Regions from separate parts of the Shouchella phoenicis genome, predicted to be linked through region 1. Evidence: riboswitches for the same ligand, from Rfam matches in the RefSeq annotation. Region 1 holds a riboswitch; each other region holds the start of a gene.
What was found. Region 1 has a riboswitch for S-adenosylmethionine ahead of metE (5-methyltetrahydropteroyltriglutamate--homocysteine S-methyltransferase). Riboswitches for the same ligand answer to the same signal wherever they lie in the genome.

Region 1 (5,099 bases):
GAGCTAAACAGCTTGGTGCTGGCCGTGGCTATAGCATTTTAAATGCTGGGGTTTTCGCTCTTGCTTCCATTACGGGACTTATTGGTGCCTTTTCGGCATTAATTCCAATGGCTGCGGTTGCCCCAATTCTAGTCTTTGTAGGGATGTCAATGATCGGAAGTACGTTTGCAAATAATGCAAAGCGTTACTATCCAGCCATTGCCTTAGCCATTCTTCCTTATATTGCGAACTACATGATGACACGCTTTAACAATCCAGCACCTGATGTTGTTGCGGGCATCTCTGAAGGGATCGTCCCACTTGGACAAGGTGCCATGTTTACAGCCATTATTTTAGGAGCTATCACCGTCTTTTTAATTGACAAAGACTTCTATAAAGCAGGGATCTTTTCAGCAATTGGTGCGCTTCTTTCCTTTTTCGGCTTTATGAATGCACCTTCGTTAGCAGTAAATGCTGCATTTGATTATACAATCGGCTATCTGTTAATCGGTCTTTTCTTTGTATACATTGGATATCGAGAATCAAAGAAGGTAATTATAGAGGTTGATCAAAAAATAGAAAACGTTGCGTAACGAAAAACCCATTTGAGTATTCTCAAATGGGTTTATTTCGCTTTGTATAATCTTTGTTTTCTATGAGTGTTTCAATCGTAACTATTAAGAATGCCAGTGCAGCTTGTGTAACAACTGGAATCGTTATCGATGTAAACAATCGTTCAAGAAAATGAATAAGCGGAAAAATGAACACAAACTGGATTGTAATTTCGCATACTTTTTGTAAAGAATAGCGCTTTACCTTAGGTACAACGGTATAAATGAGGCTTTTCGTTATCATTTCAATGATCAAGCCACTTACAAGAAATAGAATGACGAACCAGGCTAAAGACCAAAGCGATCGATATTCAATTCCCAAAAGGTAAAACAGACTAATCATGCCAAAATAGTACAGGACGAATATAAATCCAAGTACAACAAGTAGGAGCAAAGCAACTCCTAACACTGTATGAAGGGATGGTTTCCGCATAAATCAGACCTTCTTTTGTTCAAAAATTATTCTGCTAGACGCAATTCGTTTGTAATTTCAATCGAACGACTCGAAATAGTTGATGCACTAACGTTATATTTTTCAGCTAATGCTTTTTGTGTAACGGAAAGCGGCGCAAATTCTTGTAGCGCATATTCCATTGCAGCTGCAAATGCTTCAGGCTTACGAATATTGACTTTTTTAGCTGAGGTAAACGCATGCCATTTTTCTAATGCAAGTTGTTCAATTTCCGGTGGATGTTGATCTTTTTTCAAGCCGCTCAAAAGAATATCGGCAGTTTCTTTTACTTGTTCAGATGACCATTCAAAATCATCAGCAGCCTTTACGATAGGCGTATTCTCCGCAAGTAACGATGAAAGAAGTTGTGGCCATTTAGAGGTGAAGCTGTCTCCTTCAGAATCTGAACGGAATGCGTCAATTTTGTTTTTAATGTCTGCAGTTTTAGCAGGTACATGACTAATAACTGGACCGACAAAGCTCATAGCGTTTTCACCATTGGCAGGAAAACCAATAATTGTTGAGCCAGGCTCGACTGTGTCTTTATGTTCAGACGGAATGATGTGTGTTAAGCGTTCATTTGTGAATAAATGGATGCTTTCACATTGATCTTCATGTACCGATACTACTTCAAGAACAGCAGGTTTTGTCCCTTTCCAGCTTTCTATAATGGTAGCTGTTTGTGGACGTTTAATTTTTCTCAACTTGCTTTCAAGGAATGTATCGTATATGGTTTGCCCATCTGCTTCAATTGGCTTGTGAAAAATGAGCCATACAAGCAGCATACTTGAAAGGGTCTCGGTTACATTTTCTTCGACGTCTGGGTAAACATGGTGGTAACTTTGCACCCAGTTTGTTAATTCCTTTTGGTAGCGGGTAAATGCAGTATAAAGCATTTCCGTTTCTAATTGATGAAGCTCTTGAGAGACAATTGCTTTTGATTCTGTTTTTTGCATGCAACATTTTTTATATTTTTTCCCACTGCCACATAGACAAGGATCGTTTCTCTTTATCATAGATGTTCCTCCTTACGTCAACTTTCTTAGTTTAACAGATTTCCGCGATAAAAGCAGGGTTTACAGCCGTTAATTTTGTGGTTGAGTCGATAAGTAAATGAAAATGGATCTTTTGTATGAATTATCTTTTGACAGTTTTCAGTCTTTATGCTAAATTAATTGAATACTCATACATAAGAAAACACTCTTTATATTGAGAAGTGGAGGGACTGGCCCGACGAAGCTTCAGCAACCTTTCCAATTGGAAAAGGTGCTAATTCCAGCAAAGGGAACTTTGGCAGATAAGGGGGATGCGATGTGATCGCATAAACCCTTTTCATTGAAAAGGTTTTTTTTAATTTCATATGTGAAACGAAACGGTGTAGTGTCCAACTACTTAATAGGGGAACTTGGTGAAAATCCAAGACGGTCCCGCCACTGTGACGCACCTATGTGCGAAGTCAGATTGCCTGCCGAATCGTTCTGCTTAGCTCTACGCGGATCTAGAGAAGAGTGGAAATCATGCCTTTTAAACTAGTTGTTCATGTTCATTCGCTAGTGACTTTCTGGTATATTTCCTATCCCTTTCTCTTGAAAGGGATTTTTTTATGGTGAGTACAACTATTTAAGGAGGCAGAAAAAATGAGTGGAGTTAGAAGTTCAAGCTTAGGTTTTCCAAGAATCGGGGAGCAACGAGAGTGGAAAAAAAATCTAGAAGCCTATTGGAATCAAAAACTATCGCAAGAGGACTACGTAAAAAAACAAAAAGAATTACGTCTGAATCATTTACAAAAGCAAAAGGATGCAGGGCTTGACTATATCCCTGTTGGCGATTTTTCTCACTATGACCAGGTACTCGATACAGCAACAGCATTTGGTTTAGTACCTGATCGCTTTGACTATGAAGGTGGAACCGTTGATTTAGATTCGTATTTTGCGATTGCCAGAGGCAGTGAGCATGCGGTTGCTGCTGAAATGACGAAATGGTTTGACACAAATTATCACTATATCGTACCTGAACTTGATGGTAGAGAACCGGAGCTCGTAAACAATCGCTGGTTAGATTTAATTGAGGAAGCGAAGCAAGAGCTAGGGGTTACCGGAAAGCCTGTGATCTTGGGCCCTGTAACATTTGTTAAACTATCAAAACATTATGGCAGTCGTTCATTTGTTGATCATGTGCGAAGTTTATTGCCTTTATATACAACCGTGCTAAATCAGCTGGCAGAGGCTGGTGTAGACTGGATTCAAGTGGATGAGCCTATTTTAGTTGGGGATGTGACTGAAGAAGAGTGGGCGATTTTAGATGAAGTGTATACGTGGTTCTCAGAGTCAGCACCAAAAGCCAATCTTCTTCTACAAACCTACTTTGAAGGAGTCGATGATTTTAGTCGTTTTACGAAACTATCTGTTGCTGGTATTGGGCTCGACTTTATTTATAGTGATAGCTTACAAAAAATAAAGCAACATGGGTTTCCGAAAGAAAAAACATTAGCAGCTGGACTAATTGATGGTCGAAACATTTGGCGTACAGACTTAACGAAGACACATGCCATGGTGGAAGAACTTTCAAAAATAGTTGGGCAAGAACAATTAATCCTTCAACCTTCTTGTAGCTTGCTTCACGTGCCAGTAACGCTGAAACATGAACAAAAGCTACCTGAAAATTTAAAAGCTGCCTTATCATTTGCAGAAGAAAAATTAGCAGAGTTGAATGATCTTAAAGCAGTCTTAAATCAGCAGCAAGAGCTGAAACAGCTGCAAGTAGGAAAACGGGCGATTGATACGTTAAACCAATCTGCAAGTCGCACAAACCAAGAAGTCCGTACCGCTTTAGATCTCAGTAAAACAGAAGATTCTAAAAGAGCGGTTCCTGCGAATAAACGTATGGAACTTCAGCAAGAGGTCTTCCAACTCCCACCATTACCGACTACAACAATTGGTAGTTTTCCGCAATCAGCAGACGTTCGAAAAACGAGGTTGCAATGGCGAAGAGGGGAAATTACGAATGAAGCCTATGAGTCCTTTATCAATGCTGAAATTGAGCGTTGGATTGAGATCCAAGAAGAGATTGGGTTAGATGTACTCGTGCATGGTGAGTTTGAGCGTACTGATATGGTCGAATTTTTTGGCGAGAAGCTAGGTGGTTTTGAATTCACATCTAATGGATGGGTTCAATCATACGGGTCAAGATGCGTGAAACCGCCTGTTATTTTCGGAGACGTCTTTTTCCAAAATGATATGACTGTCAAAGAAACATTAGTCGCACAATCGAAAACGTCGAAACCGGTCAAAGGGATGTTAACAGGACCTGTCACGATTTACAACTGGTCGTTTCCACGGACTGATTTACAAGCAGAAGATGTGGTGAATCAAATTGCCCTTGCATTGGAACAAGAAGTGCTCGCTTTAGAAAAAGCAGGAATCACAGTCATTCAAGTAGATGAACCTGCATTAAGAGAAGGGTTACCATTAAAGAGAGAGAAGTGGAAAGCCTATTTAAATCAATCTGTTAAAGCATTCCAGCTCTCTGTGAAATCGGTTGAGCCACAAACGCAAATTCATACGCATATGTGCTACTCTGACTTCCAAGATATTATTCAAGCGATAGACGGACTTGATGCAGACGTTATTTCAATTGAGATGTCACGAAGTCATGGAGAACTCATTACAGCGTTTGAAGACTATACGTATAGCAAAGGAATTGGGCTAGGGGTCTATGATATTCATAGTCCACGTGTACCAACAGAAGAAGAAATGGAAACAAGTATTAATCGCGCCCTGCAAGTTCTTGATCAACGCATTTTCTGGGTTAATCCAGACTGTGGGTTAAAAACAAGAAAAGAAGCTGAAACTGTAGAAGCACTTAAAGCGATGGTTAAAGCAGCGAAAGCGAAACGATCTCAACTCGTTCAGTAAACAAACAAAGAAAGCTTATCAATTTAATGATAAGCGTGAGATGTACGCTCGAGGTCTTCTTGATCGCAAGCGTACATCTTTTTTATGCATTTAAGTTTGTTGAATCGGTTGGCTTATCTTTCTTACCAGCACTTCTTGCGCCTT
Region 2 (5,099 bases), 720 kb from region 1:
CGGTGCGGTTGTCTGTTTACGTAGGTATGTGGCCAGTTCAACGGTTAAGTGATAACGCAAAAATGGCGTAATTAAATAAATTCCATTAAAATAAGTTGCAGCCTCTCGTGCTAACGATTTTGCAATCGCAAGTCCTTCTTGCTCCGCTTTAGCAACGTCTTCTCCAGCTCGCGCCATTCGTGCTCTCGTCTCATCAGAAAGCGAAATACCAGGCACTTCATTATGAAGAAACTCTGCATTCCTACTACTCGTTAACGGCATAATGCCAACAAAGATGGGCACGTTTAAATGCTTCGTCGCCTCATAGATCTGTTTAAACTGGCTCTCATCAAAAATCGGCTGAGTGAGAAAATAGTCAGCTCCAGCTTCAATCTTTTTTTCTAATCGTTTCACAGCTTTATCAAGATGTTTCACGTTCGGATTAAACGCTGCAGCTGTTGTAAACGTTGTTTTTTTCCCTAAAGTTTTACCAGAAAATGAAATCCCTTCGTTCATCTGTTTAATGAGCGGTAACAATTTTGTTGACGATACATCGTACACAGAGGTCGCTCCAGGAAAATCACCAATTTTACTTGGATCGCCTGTAATGAGCAACAAATCAGATAAGCCAGCTAAATCAAGTCCCATTAAATGGGATTGTAAGCCAATTAAATTACGGTCCCGACACGTTAAATGGACAAGGCTTTGAAGACCCACTTCTTCTTTCACAATCATCGCCAACGTTTGATTATCGACTCTTGGACTTGCTAATGAATTATCCGCTAATGTTAATGCGTCAATCCCGGCAGCTTTTAACGCTTTTGCCCCTTCTATAAATTTGTCAATATTTAATTTTTTAGGCGGGTCAAGCTCTACAATAATGGTTTGTTTTTGCTCCACGACATCTTTAATTGACTGTTTTGTCTCAGACGGCGGCACCAATTCTGTTTGCTTTGCATGTTTTCGAATGTTTCGCGTAACAGGCGACCGACCACTTGCCGCCTGTTTGATCGCTTCGATGTGAGCTGGCGTCGTGCCGCAGCAACCGCCTATCACATGCACTCCTTCATTGATAAATCGTTCTGACATTGATGTAAAATAGTCCGTATTCGATGCATAGACAAAGCGTCCATCTCGATAGCCTGGTAAACTCGCATTCGGGTAACACGCTAATGGTATATCATACGGTAGTTCAAGTTCTTCAATGGATCGTAGCATATGATAAGGACCCATGCGGCAATTCAACCCTGTTACATCCGCTCCTGCTTCATACAGCTCTGTTAAAGCTTGACTGAGAGGAATACCTCCTTTTAACACACTAATGTCACCAAGTGATACGTTTGCAATGATCGGCAAATCCGTTTTTTTGCGTGTTGCGATAACCAATTCTTTTATTTCAAAAAAATCATAAAACGTTTCGAACAATAAGCCATCTACATCCGCTTTTAAAAGCACATCTACCTGCTGATTCAGGGATTCTACACAGTCATTTCGATCCATTTGTTCAAATTGAAACCCTTGAATCCCACCTACTGTTCCAACGACAAACGCTTGCTTTTTCTCACTTGTCTGCACCGCTTGTTTGGCAAGCTTAACCGCTGCTTCATTAATGGCTTTCATGTCTTCTTGTAGTCCATAACGTGCTAACTTATGGGCATTTGCTGCATACGTATTCGTTTGAATTACAGTTGCTCCTGCGTTCAAATACGCTTGATGAATGGAAACGACTTCGTTTGGTTTAGAAAGATTTAATTCTTCAAAACATAAGTCATAGCCCGCCTCATATAAAACCGTTCCCATTGCGCCATCAGCAACAACCACAGAAGACGTAACAGTTTCTCTCAAGTTCATGGATCTCACCTCCCTTGATTCGTTGCTTGTTCAAATGCTTGTTTTAAATCAGAGATTAAATCTTCGCAATGTTCAATTCCTACTGACAGCCGTAGTAACGTCTGATCGATGCCTTTTTCGATTCGAAGTGCTTCAGGAATATCGGCGTGGGTTTGCGTAGCTGGATACGTCATTAAACTCTCCACTCCGCCTAAGCTTTCTGCAAAAGAAATAAGCTGAAGTGCTTTGAGTATGGGATTAATATAAGATTCATCTGTCACACGAAATGACAACATTCCACCTTTTCCCGGATATAAAACGTCACGCACGAGGGACTCTTCCTCTAACATCGAAACGATTCGTTTTGCATTAATTTCATGTTGCTTCATTCGTAGTGCCAATGTTTTCATGCCTCTCATTAATAACCATGAGTCAAACGCACCGAGTATGAAGCCTGCTCCATTGTGAAAGTAGCCTAATTGTTCGCTTAATTCCGCCGATTTCGCGACAACAAGCCCAGCCACAACGTCATTATGTCCACCTAAATATTTTGTCGCTGAATGGATGACGATATCTGCCCCGTCTACTAACGGTTTTTGCAGCAACGGTGTTAAAAACGTGTTGTCAACGATCAGGAGTACATCTGCTTTTTGAGCGATAATGGCCAATTCCTGTATCGAGGCTTCTTTCATTAATGGATTTGTAGGTGTTTCCACAAAAATGGCCTTTGTTTCGGCTTTCAACTTATCTTTAACAGCATTTAAGTCCGCCATATCTACATAGTCAAAGTGAAGCCCCCACTTTGTCCATCCTCCTTCGAACAGTCGGTATGTACCACCGTACAAATCATCTGAACATAAAATATGATCACCTTGCCCAAATAGTGAAAAAACGAGTTGAATGGCAGACATTCCAGAGCTTGTCGCAAACCCTTGCTCTCCATGTTCTAAATTTGCAATGGCTTGTTCAAGCACTTCTCGAGTGGGATTTCCAGTACGAGCATAATCGTACCCTGTTGATTCTTGAATCCCTGCGTGACGATAGGCTGTAGAGAAATAGACAGGTGCATTTACAGCGCCTGTTGCATCATTTCGGCGATTTCCGATTTGCGCAAGAATGGATTCATCATGTGTTGTCATTGTTTATCCTCCTTTTTAAAAAAACGGTACAATCATAAAAAACCTTTCTTCAAGATATAAGAAGAAAGGTTGCGAACAATTCTCTTATCTTGCAGATTTCTGCTGGATTTAGCACCTTGCCAATAAAGGCTGGTTGCTGAGACTTCTTCGGGCCATGTCCCTCCGTCTCTCTTGATAAGATCTATTAAGTTTATTTGCTATTGTCACAACTTTAACGCAAAACGAATGATTCTGCAACCCGTAGCATGAAAAATGCATAAAAAACGCACAGCTTGTCTTACATAGCTGTACGTTCTTTGCACATTCATTATTCAGGTGACGCTTCAATGATTAATTGATCTTCATTTCCGCATACACACTGTTTAAAGCCTGTTTCATATTCTCCGTTTTCATTTCGTTTTCCACGTAAAATATATTTCTCTCCACATAAAGGGCAACGAATGACAATTCGATAACGATTCGCTGTTGTCACGCTATCCTCCTCCTTTAGTTCAGATTGCACTTTTCATCTTCATCTAGTTTGTTCGCCTTTTTTATTTTCCATATTGCTAATAACCAAAGCGCAACCATAAATGGAATCATTAAATATAAGAAATAATGTCCAAAATCCATTAGAATGTAGTCGTAACTTCCGTGCAAAATCATTGGTAGTACAGCCGCTAAAAAAAGAAATAGTTGTTTTTTTGAAGGCTGGTATTTGGCTCTTCCAACGTAATAACCCATAATAATTCCATAAACAGCATGGGCGGTGGTTGGTAATAACGTTCTCGGGAGCACGTGATCAAACCCATACGCAATCATATATAAACTATTTTCAACGGAGGCAAAGCCAAGCGATAACGCTACACCAAAAACGATTCCATCAATTGGTTGCTTTAGTTGACCATGTTGATAAGCAAATATGAACAACATCAGCCATTTTAAACCCTCTTCTATCAATCCGTAAAGCAAAAAAGCTTTTGACAACGAATGTGATAGGATCGCTTCTTCTGTGAAAGCAAATTGAATGACTGAAATTGGTAAGACGAGCAAGGCGCCAATAATAAAGATTCTTAGGACTAAAAACATGGCACCTCGACTAAAGGAATCACGTAAATACACATAAGAGAACAATGCCATGGCCGGAGCCAGAGCCGCAAGAATAAAAGAAATCAACGCTTGTCGACCCTCTCTCTAAAAGGACGTCCGCTACATAGTCCAGTATACGCCTCACGCTAATGAGACTCAAGTTTCACCGCTTATGAAAACCCCAGGGTAAGATCTTGTTGAGCAGCCGTCAAAACGAGCGCTTTAATTCTTGCTTTTTTGCTATCATAATCAGACCCTAAAATAACGCCAAGTTGTTCTAAGTGGTGTGCACTCCCTTTATAATCATACGTTGGATACACTTTCCCTTCCTCAGATGACGTTGTTAAAATAATTGGCTTTTTCTTTTGCAATGCCTCTTTAATAGGGGCAACTAATTGTGGCGGCACTTGACCTCGACCAACGGCTTCAATGACCAGCCCGTCCACTGTATCAAGAATAGCACGGAGCGTTTGTTCAGACATCCCTAAATAAATTTTTGCAATACCGATCTCAAGAAATGTGGGTTCCTTTACCATATACATTTCCCGTCGGATTGGCTTTTGATACGTAAAAATAACATCATTGTCAATAATTCCTAGATAACCAAATCCAAAAGCATTAAAACCTTGAATATTTGAAGCATGTTCCTTTTTTACATAGCGTGCGGAAAAAATACGTTCATTGAATACAACCACACAGCCTGTGCCTTTTAAATCTGGTTCACATGCCGCATATATCGCATGCCTTAAGTTCATAAATGCGTCACTACCTGTTTCCTCTGGCCCTCGTTGTGACCCTGTTACAACAACAGGTCTTTCATCTACATTTGTTAAATCTAAATAGTAGGCCGTTTCCTCTAATGTATCTGTACCGTGGGTAACGACAACCCCGTTTACATCATTTGCTTGAAAAGCTTTTTTTACTTCATTAGCTAGCGTAGCCCAATCTTCCGAAGTTAAGTGGACGCTTGGCTTCTGCAAGACTGACTGCACCGTCACGTTAATATCCGTGGGTAAGCCACATAAATCAGCTAATTCTTCCCCTGTTAATTCACCAGCAACTAATTTTCCGTTATCACCTGTA
Region 3 (5,099 bases), 120 kb from region 1:
GGCGAGAGTTTTTTTGTTTTAAAAAGGAGAGAAAGCTGATGTCCATTCGTTTGCCAAGAGGAACGCAAGACATATTACCTGAAGATGCAGTTGTTTGGCAACATATCGAAAAAGTTGCGAAAGACGTATGTCAATCCTATCACTTCGAAGAAATTCGAACGCCAATTTTTGAACATACAGAAGTATTTACAAGAGGTGTAGGAGATACAACGGATATCGTCCAAAAAGAGATGTATACGTTTAAAGATCGAGGCGACCGAAGTTTAACCTTACGACCTGAGGGAACAGCAAGCGTTGTTCGTTCGTACGTTGAACATAAACTTTATGGAGAAGCGAATGCGCTAACGAAATTATTTTATACTGGACCGATGTTTCGTTATGAACGCCCACAGGCAGGGAGAATGCGCCAATTTGTTCAATTCGGGGTAGAAGCATTAGGAAGTGCGAACCCACATTTAGATGCAGAAGTGCTGGCATTAATAATTGATATTTGTAATCGACTGGGGCTAGTCAACTTAAAGCTTGTTATTAATTCATTAGGGGACAAAGAAAGTCGTGATCGTCACCGTCAAGCATTAATTGATCACTTCACCCCATCAATAAACGAATTCTGTTCTGATTGTCAAACACGCTTGGATAAAAACCCATTGCGCATTCTTGATTGTAAAAAAGATCGCGACCACCCGTTAATGGAGACAGCTCCTGCCATTTTAGATTTTCTAAATGAAGAGTCTATGGGTTATTTTGAAAATCTGAAACACACATTAGATCAACTAGGGATTTCTTATGAAGTCGATGCGACGCTAGTAAGAGGCTTGGATTATTACAACCATACGGCGTTTGAACTGATGAGTACGGCACCAGGTTTTGGAGCCATTACCACGTTATGTGGGGGTGGACGTTACAACGGTCTTGTCCAAGAGTTTGGCGGACCGGAAACGCCTGGAATTGGTTTTGCCTTTAGTATTGAGCGATTCATTTTAGCGATGAAAGCAGAAGGTGTTGCATTACCTGAACGGCCACAGCTGGATGCTTACGTCGTTGCTTTAGGAGAAGAAGCCAATCAACGAGCAGCTGTTCTTCTGCATGAATTGCGTAAAGATGGGTATCGTGTTGACAAAGATTATATGGGGAAGAAAATGAAAGCTCAATTTAAAACAGCAGACCGAAATGGCGCAGCATGCACAATTATTATTGGTGAAGATGAGCTAGCTAATGAACAAGCGGTTATTCGTCATATGGGTTCAGGCGAACAAAAAACCGTTTCTCTTGAATCTGTTGCAGTCGAATTAAGAGAGAGTATTAAAGGAGGAGCAGGATTGTGAGTAAACGAACGCATCATTGTGGAGATCTTTCCAAGCATCAGACAGGGGAAGAGGTAAGTTTAGTTGGCTGGGTACAACGAAGAAGAGATTTAGGGCAAGTCATTTTCTTAGATGTTCGGGACCGATCCGGTGTTATTCAAGTTGTTTGTAGCCCAGACATCAATGAACAAGCGTTGAAAACAGCTGACCGTGTACGAAATGAATACATGATTTCTGTTAAAGGAATCGTTGTTGAACGTGATGAAAAAGCGGTTAATAAGAAAATTACAACAGGTGAAATTGAAATTCATGTTCATTCATTTGAACTGTTAAATGCTTCAAAACCGCTTCCGTTTCAAATCGAAGCAAATACAGATGCTTCTGAAGATGTTCGTTTGAAATATCGATACTTAGACTTGCGTCGTCCCGACATGCAAGAAGCATTTAAATTAAGACATAAAGTAACGAAGACCGTTCGGGATTTTCTTGATCATGATGGATTCTTAGAAATTGAAACACCGATGTTAACAAAAAGTACACCTGAAGGAGCAAGAGATTACCTAGTGCCAAGCCGTGTGCACCATGGTGAATTTTATGCACTTCCACAATCACCGCAGATTTTCAAACAATTGCTGATGGTATCTGGATTTGAAAAATATTTTCAGATTGTGCGATGTTTTAGAGATGAAGATTTACGAGCGGATCGCCAGCCTGAGTTTACACAAATAGATATTGAAGCAAGTTTTCTTGATACAGAAGATATCCTTGGAATGACAGAAACACTAATGAAGAAGTTAATGCTTGATACCCACGGTCTGAAGTTTGAGGGGTCCTTTGAGCGGATGACATATGAAGATGCAATGAATCGCTACGGCTCTGACAAACCTGATACCCGATTTGGGATGGAACTAGTTGATTTGACTACAGTCTTAGAAGATACGGAGTTTAAAGTATTTAGACAAGCAATTGATTCAAATGGTATTGTAAAAGGGATCAACCTCAATGGTGGTGCTGACAAACTTTCTCGTAAAGAGATTGATGCACTTACGGATTTTGTTAAGCCATATGGAGCAAAAGGTTTAGCTTGGCTGAAGGTTGAAGAAGAAGGGTTAAAAGGACCGATTGCAAAATTCTTTAATCCTGAACAAACAGAAGCGTTGCTTGAAAGCATGCAAGCAAAGCCAGGTGACTTATTATTCTTCGGTGCAGATAAGAAGCAAATTGTCTTTGATTCATTAGGTGCACTACGTTTGAAATTCGGAAAGGATTTTGACCTAATTGATACAAGTAAATTCAATTTCCTTTGGGTTGTTGACTTTCCGCTCGTTGAGTATGATGAGCAGGCAAGACGTTATGTGGCTCTCCACCACCCATTCACACGTCCGAAAAAAGAAGATGAACATTTACTTGAGTCGAATCCTGATGATGTGCGAGCAGAAGCGTATGACCTCGTCTTGAATGGCTACGAGCTTGGAGGCGGTTCTCAACGTATTTACGAGCGTGAGCTTCAAGAAAAAATGTTCCAAACGCTTGGATTTTCAAAGGAACAAGCCAATGAAGAGTTTGGCTTTTTGCTTGAAGCATTTGAATATGGCACTCCTCCACATGGTGGAATTGCGCTAGGCTTAGACCGAATTGTCATGTTACTGGCACAAAAAACAAATTTACGTGAAGTCATTGCCTTCCCGAAAACGGCAAGTGCTAGTGATTTAATGACACATGCACCAGGTGCAGTCAGTGTGGAACAGTTAATTGATTTAAATCTTTCTGTCCTTGGGAAGCGTGGTTGACAGAAGAAACACATCCCTCTATAATTACGGATACTATCAAGTTTAAAATCCATACGAACTTATCGAGAGTGGCGGAGGGACTGACCCGATGAAGCCCGGCAACCAACCTATGTGAGGTTAAGGTGCTACATTCAGCAGAACAGTGGTTCTGAGAGATAAGCAAAGGCAAAAAGCCCCTTTTCTTATCCAAGAAGAGGGGCTTTTTTTAATGAAGGAGAGGGTGACAGAGATGAAAATTGGTCTAATTGGATACGGTACGGTTGGAAGCGGCGTATATGAACGATTAATTCGTTCCAGAGAACAGATTGAAACTATTATCGGAGAAAAATTCGAAATCATTCGTATTTTAGTGAAAGATGTGAAGAAACATGAGGCTGTTCACCGAAATCTTTTTACATCTTCATGGGAGTCTTTTTTTGAACAGGAACAATACGATCTTGTTTTTGAAGCAATAAACGGAACAGACCTTCCAAAATCATTTACGGAGTCATTGTTAAAGCAAGGGACGTCCGTTATTTCTGCTAACAAAAAGCTTGTGGCACTGCACGGGGAAGAACTTGAGCAACTTGCTTATGATCACGGTGCTTATTACGGTTGGGATGCGGCAGTATGTGGGGCAATCCCTATAGTGAATGTTTTCAAAAGTGTGTTAGTTACAACGAATATCCAGTCGATTGCAGGTATCCTCAACGGGACAAGTAATTATATTCTCACAAAAATGGAGGAAGGAAGAACCTATGAAGATGCGTTGGAACAAGCTCAATCATTAGGTTATGCAGAGGAGGATCCTACTTCTGATGTAGAAGGGTGGGATGCTGTTTATAAACTCTGCTTATTGGCAAGACAATGTTATGATCAATGGATTTCCCCAAATGATATTGAACGTGTTGGAATAAGTCATATTGACCAGTGGCACATTCAAGCGGCAAAAGCGCTCCACTTATCCTTTAAATTAATTGCGAAATTAGAAGTAGATTCAACGTCCCTAAAAGGGTTCGTCAAGCCTGCTTTAATTGATCAAGAACATTCTTTAGCGCCAATTCGTGGCGTTTTAAATGCTGTTACCCTTGAAGGGAAAGATATGGAACGACTTATTTTTGCCGGTCCTGGTGCCGGAAAAGAAACAACAGCAAACAGCGTGGTAGAAGATTTTATTTTCCATGAACAACAGCGAGACGTATTGCCACGTTTTACGTATCGTTTAACGAAAATCGAGGAAGGCATTTCAGAAAAATTAACAGCGCAAGAAGTATGGTTTTGTAAAAACGAACAGCTAAGTGAGGTCAAGCCATATTTAGAAAAAACAAAGGTTTGGAAGGAAAAAGAAGTAAAAGGAGGAAAAGTGTTTATTGTGACGCCACTTTCGTCAGCAACACCATTCTTTACATTCCCACTGCTGACAGAAGTAGATCAAGAACATGCAACAGTGGAAAGTAAATTATAGATGGTATTTTGTTTCAGGAACAAGCTTTTTAAATTCTTTAATAAAGGGCTCTGGCGACGTTTTAATTTTGTACGTCGTTACCCCTCTACTAGTGTGTAGGTATAAAAAACCTAATGAATGTGGTGTGTCGCTTGGAAATCGATACGAGATATCAAACACACTATCAATTGGAAAGTGATCGGTATTTGTTTCAATGCGGTCGCTATACAAAGCTAATTCGAAGGAACTTTCAACGACTCTTTTTTCTAGTAAAGCAATCTCCTGCGTTACTTCAATGCATCGCTGTATTACAATGGCGCTCATCATCGTTGCCTCCTTTTAAAGAGAATGTATCATATTTTTCGTGAAAACTCGATTAATATGCAAGGTTTGCTTGTGAAAAATGTTGGGTATATAAGGACAAACAACAAGCATATGCCTTTAGTCGCAATTTTTTGAAAAATGATTGCTTAATGGTGAAAAACCTGATATGATAACGATAATTACATATCCTGATCTGTTCGTAAGGGCTTTATTCTTTGAGCCAACACTTTAAAAAAGGGAGCTTGCTGTTGCTATTTT
Region 4 (5,099 bases), 850 kb from region 1:
ACGAACCCATGACGATTCTTGATGTCCGTGAAACGAATGAACATGAGGAGGCTCATATTCCAGGGGCTCAATCAATTCCGCTAGGAGAATTAGAAACGAGAATACAAGAAGTCGACAAAGAAAAAACCGTCTATGTCGTTTGTCGAACTGGCAATCGCAGCGACTTAGCGGCACACACATTATCGAAAAATGGCTACACGCAAGTGGTTAATGTGATTCCTGGTATGAGCAAGTGGAAAAATGAAGGAGGAAAGTAAGATGAGTTTAAGAGCGATGTCAGCAAAAGAACTAGCAATGAAAGTGGTTCAGCAAGAGCCATTGTTTATTCTAGACGTTCGAAATGAAGATGCGTTCCAGGATTGGAAAGTGGAAGGCGCACAATTTGACTATTTGAACGTTCCTTATTTTGACCTACTGGATGGGGTAGAAGAAATCTTACCGAAACTCCCTTCTGATCAACCGATACTCGTTGTATGTGCAAAAGAAAATTCATCGATTATGGTTGGGGAGATGCTAGTCGAAGAAGGGTTGGATGTAGCTTATCTATCCGGTGGTATGAAGGCTTGGAGTGAACATTTAGAGCCCATCAAAGTAGCTGATTTAAGTGCAGGAGGCGAGTTGTACCAATTTGTACGGCTTGGAAAAGGCTGTCTTTCTTATATGGTAATCTCGGGTAGTGAAGCCGTTATCATTGATTCAGCACGGATGACAGATGCTTATGTATCGCTTGCTAACGAAAAAGAAGTATCCATTGCGCATGTTTTAGACACTCACTTACATGCAGATCATATCTCTGGGGGTCGGACCCTTGCCAAACAAACGAAGGCAACGTATTGGCTTCCTCCAAAGGATGCAGAAGGAGTGACATTTAGCTATGAATCGATCGAAGACGGCACACACATCACCGTAGGGGCTACAACAATTGACATCCAGGCGCTCTATACACCAGGTCACACGATCGGTTCAACGTCCTTCATTATTGACGATGTTTATCTGCTATCAGGGGATATTCTGTTTATTGATTCCATTGGTAGGCCCGACTTGGCAGGGAAAGCAGAAGACTGGGTAACGGATCTAAGAAACTCTCTCTATAGAAAATACAAAGACTTATCGTCAGAGCTAATTGTACTACCTGCTCATTTTATGAATGTGGATGAATTAAACGAAGACGGCAGCGTTGCAGAAAAATTAGGGGTCTTATTTGAAGAAAATCATGGTTTAACTGTGGATGATAAAACGACATTTCGCTCCATGGTGACAGACAATCTACCGCCACAACCGAATGCTTATCAAGAGATTCGCGAAACGAACCTAGGCGTTAAAAAACCAAGCGAAGAAGAACAACGAGAAATGGAAGTCGGACCAAATCGCTGTGCCATTCGCTAAACAAAAAGGAGACGATAATGATGGATGTAAACAAAGTATTAGACGCTAAAGGAATGGCATGTCCAATGCCCATTGTAAAAACGAAAAAAGAAATGAAGGAACTAAACGTTGGGGAAGTTTTAGAGGTGCAAGCAACGGATCAAGGGGCATTAAAGGATTTTGAAGCGTGGGCTAATTCTACTGGACATGAATTGTTACAGTCAAAAGAAGAAGGTGGCGTTCTCACCTTCTATATAAAAAAAGGCGAGTAAAGAATGATGAGAAGAGGGCGAAGGAATCCCTCTTTTTTATCGGTTAGGAGATTTTTATGGACATCTTGTTCATTATCACGATTTTCTTCATTGGCTTTTTCGGTTCATTTATTTCAGGGATGGTTGGGGTTGGTGGTTCAATTATAAAATACCCCATGCTCCTCTTTATTCCACCGATGCTCGGTTTCACTGCTTTTTCGGCACATGAAGTATCAGGTATTAGTGCCGTACAAGTCTTTTTTGCCGCCTTAGCAGGTGTATGGGCCTATCGAGGTACAGGCTATTTACACCGCAAACTTATTATCTATATGGGAAGCAGCATTTTAATTGGGAGTTTTATCGGGGCGTTTGCGTCAAACTTCTTCCCTGAAAGCTCAGTTAATCTCGTCTATGCCTTATTAGCAACGATTGCGGTTGTACTAATGTTTCTGCCTAAGAAACAAATTCCTGAACAACCAGCCAACCAAATCTCCTTCAATCGAGCTCTTGCGGCTAGTTTATCGTTTATTGTTGGGATCGCTTCAGGGATTGTTGGAGCGGCAGGGTCATTTTTGCTCGTTCCGATCATGTTAACCGTATTAAAGTTACCTACACGAGTAACCATTGCTACCTCTCTTGCGGTCACATTCATCTCTTCAATCGGCTCAACGGTTGGGAAAGTAGCGACCGATCAAGTGTTATATGGTCCCGCAATTGTTATGATTATTGCAAGTGTTCTTGCTGCTCCTATTGGTGCGAAATGTGGTCAAAACATGAACACGAAAGTCCTGCAATGGTTGTTAGCGCTGCTTATTCTAGGATCTGCGATTCAAATATGGATGACACTCTTTTAATTGTTAAGTATTTAAAAAGTCCGCTTCACGATGAAGCGTTTTCATTAAAAAATTATAAAAAAACTCTTGCATTCTGAAAATAAAATCTGCTACACTACGTTCAACAACTAATTAAATATTTTCTTATTAAGAGGAGCGGAGGGACTGGCCCGATGACGCTTCAGCAACCCCACTATGGTGGAAGGTGCTAATGCCTGCAGGAAAACTTCCTGGATGATAAGAGCGTGGATAATTCATTGACTTTTCGCCCCTCTTTCATTTTTGGAAGAGGGGCTTTTTACATGTTAAAAAAGGAAAGACGAAGATATCAGGGAGCGTTTTATTAAATAATCTGATTAAATATATATGGATAGGAGGAAATGGTGTGATTGAATTCAAAGGTGTCTCAAAAACATTTTCATCGAATGGGCAAGACATCCATGCACTGCGCGAAATTGATTTACAAATTGAAAAGGGCGATATATATGGGGTCATTGGTTTTAGTGGAGCGGGTAAAAGCACACTCATTCGGACTGTTAACTTAATTGAAAGACCCACAGCAGGTGAAGTGATTGTGAATAAAGAGAATTTAATGCACCTAAATTCTCGTCAACTTCAAAGAGCCAAGCGAAATATCGGGATGATTTTCCAACACTTTAATTTACTTCAATCGAAAACAGTGTTTGAAAATGTTGCGACGCCATTGCGTTTAGTAAAGACAAAGAAATCGGCTGTGAATCAGCGTGTAAATGAACTATTAAGCTATGTGGGCTTAGAAGCATTTGCTTCACGTTATCCAGATCAGCTTTCAGGTGGACAGAAGCAGCGGGTAGGAATTGCTCGGGCCCTTGCATCAAACCCTGAAATTCTCTTATGTGATGAAGCAACGTCGGCGCTTGATCCGGAAACAACGAGCTCGATTTTGCAGCTTTTAAAGCAAATTAATAAAGAATACAACATTACCATATTGATGATTACACATGAACTCGGTGTTGTTCGTGAGATTTGTAATAAAGTTGCAGTGATGGATGATGGACGCATCGTTGAAGAGGGTAACGTTGAAAAAGTACTCTCTCAACCTGTACATGAGACAACGAAGAAGTTTGTTCGATCGATTATACCTGATGACCTACCGCAAAAAGTGAAGCAACATCTTGAAAATAAAGAGAGTGACGAACGAATCTACCATGTCCAGATTACGGACGATGCGGACCAAACAGCGCTTTTCAATGATTTAGTTCATCAAGGACTGAATGTTTCACTTCTTCATGCTTCGATGCACGAAATTCGTGAAACTACGTTTGGATCAATCTATGTACGTGTGAAGGGAGATGCGGTTGCTCAACAAGCTGCACAACGTTATTTTGATAAAACATCTTCAGAGATAAAGGAGGTAACAGCACATGCTGGACTGGTTGCCTGAACCGATTCGCCCACAAATTTCAAATGATATTTTAGTCGATGCAATGTTTGAGACCATTTATATGGTGGCTTGGTCATTATTATTTTCAGCGATTCTTGGAGTCGTGCTCGGCATTATTCTTGTCGTGACGAGGCCAGGTCATATTATGGAAAACCGTGTTGTCTACAATGCGATCAACCCGGTTATTAATGTCTTGCGGTCAATTCCATTTATTATTTTGCTTGTTGCCATTATTCCGTTAACGCGTTTGCTTGTTGGGACTTCTTTAGGAACGACAGCGGCGATTGTGCCGCTCGTGTTTTATGCAGGCCCTTATATCGCTCGTTTAATCGAAAACTCTTTGTTAGAAATCGAGCCTGGCATTATTGAAGCGGCTGATTCGATGGGGGCTTCGAAATGGCAAATTATTTTTAAATTTCTCGTCCCTGAAGCAATGAGTTCCCTCATTCTCAGCATGACAACTGCTACGATCGGACTTGTAGGTGCAACCGCTATGGCTGGTGCAATTGGGGCAGGAGGAATTGGCGATGTTGCGATTGCTTATGGGTATAACCGTTTTGATGACGGGACAATGTTTGTAACCGTAATGATTTTAATTCTGATGGTTCAAGCGATTCAAACATTTGGAAACATCGCTTCTAAAAAAGTAAGAAGACGATAGAGAGAGAAGGAGAGAACATCTTATGAAAAAAATTCATCAAGCCCTGTTAGTAGCAGGTGCCACAATCGTTACATTAACAGCATGCGGAAACGACACATCTACTCTTGCTGATGTAGGAGACGCCTACAGTCCAGAAAACCCTGTTGATGTGAAAGTGGGCATCACTGGTTCGGACTCACCTGAGTGGAATCATGTTGCAAAGTTGGCGGAAGAAGAAGGGATTAACGTAGAAATCGTTCGGTTTAGCGACTATGTTCAGCCAAATCAAGCATTAGCAGATGGATCGATTGATATAAACGCGTTCCAAACGGTATCTTTCTTTGACAATTTTAGAGAAGAACACGATTTAGACTTAGCTGCTATTGGCTCAACTGTGCTTGCGCCAATGGGGTTGTATTCTGATAAATTTGACAATGTCGATGATATCCCAGATGGGGCTGAAATTACGATCGATCGTGAAATTACAAATCAAGCGAGAAACTTAATGCTGCTGGCAGAAGCAGGGCTGCTTGAATTAGAAGATGATTTTGGTGTGACGAGTGGGCTTGATCAAATTAAAGACAATC

Region 2: linked by a shared signal. The riboswitch ahead of ABC361_RS10660 (methionine biosynthesis PLP-dependent protein) and the one ahead of metE (5-methyltetrahydropteroyltriglutamate--homocysteine S-methyltransferase) in region 1 are both predicted to bind S-adenosylmethionine.
Region 3: linked by a shared signal. The riboswitch ahead of ABC361_RS07495 (homoserine dehydrogenase) and the one ahead of metE (5-methyltetrahydropteroyltriglutamate--homocysteine S-methyltransferase) in region 1 are both predicted to bind S-adenosylmethionine.
Region 4: linked by a shared signal. The riboswitch ahead of ABC361_RS02240 (methionine ABC transporter ATP-binding protein) and the one ahead of metE (5-methyltetrahydropteroyltriglutamate--homocysteine S-methyltransferase) in region 1 are both predicted to bind S-adenosylmethionine.

What each region holds. Positions count from the first base shown of each region.
Region 1 is NZ_JBDFMQ010000001.1:1,258,558-1,263,656, forward strand. Features, by position in the region: gene ABC361_RS06895 (NCS2 family permease) at 1-572, shown strand, start outside; gene ABC361_RS06900 (YrvL family regulatory protein) at 595-1,023, opposite strand; gene ABC361_RS06905 (SEC-C domain-containing protein) at 1,050-2,057, opposite strand; SAM riboswitch class I at 2,243-2,345, shown strand; cobalamin riboswitch at 2,398-2,528, shown strand; gene metE (5-methyltetrahydropteroyltriglutamate--homocysteine S-methyltransferase) at 2,679-4,955, shown strand; gene ABC361_RS06915 (carbon starvation CstA family protein) at 5,038-5,099, opposite strand, start outside.
Region 2 is NZ_JBDFMQ010000001.1:1,978,362-1,983,460, forward strand. Features, by position in the region: gene ABC361_RS10655 (bifunctional homocysteine S-methyltransferase/methylenetetrahydrofolate reductase) at 1-1,830, opposite strand, end outside; gene ABC361_RS10660 (methionine biosynthesis PLP-dependent protein) at 1,836-2,948, opposite strand; SAM riboswitch class I at 3,030-3,129, opposite strand; gene ABC361_RS10665 (hypothetical protein) at 3,256-3,420, opposite strand; gene prsW (glutamic-type intramembrane protease PrsW) at 3,435-4,103, opposite strand; gene ABC361_RS10675 (asparaginase) at 4,187-5,099, opposite strand, start outside.
Region 3 is NZ_JBDFMQ010000001.1:1,374,832-1,379,930, forward strand. Features, by position in the region: gene hisS (histidine--tRNA ligase) at 39-1,325, shown strand; gene aspS (aspartate--tRNA ligase) at 1,322-3,094, shown strand; SAM riboswitch class I at 3,151-3,256, shown strand; gene ABC361_RS07495 (homoserine dehydrogenase) at 3,303-4,538, shown strand; gene ABC361_RS07500 (hypothetical protein) at 4,533-4,841, opposite strand; RNA gene ssrS (6S RNA) at 5,024-5,099, shown strand, end outside.
Region 4 is NZ_JBDFMQ010000001.1:405,334-410,432, forward strand. Features, by position in the region: gene ABC361_RS02220 (sulfurtransferase TusA family protein) at 1-257, shown strand, start outside; gene ABC361_RS02225 (MBL fold metallo-hydrolase) at 259-1,386, shown strand; gene ABC361_RS02230 (sulfurtransferase TusA family protein) at 1,407-1,637, shown strand; gene ABC361_RS02235 (sulfite exporter TauE/SafE family protein) at 1,694-2,470, shown strand; SAM riboswitch class I at 2,591-2,693, shown strand; gene ABC361_RS02240 (methionine ABC transporter ATP-binding protein) at 2,835-3,872, shown strand; gene ABC361_RS02245 (methionine ABC transporter permease) at 3,853-4,533, shown strand; gene ABC361_RS02250 (MetQ/NlpA family ABC transporter substrate-binding protein) at 4,556-5,099, shown strand, end outside.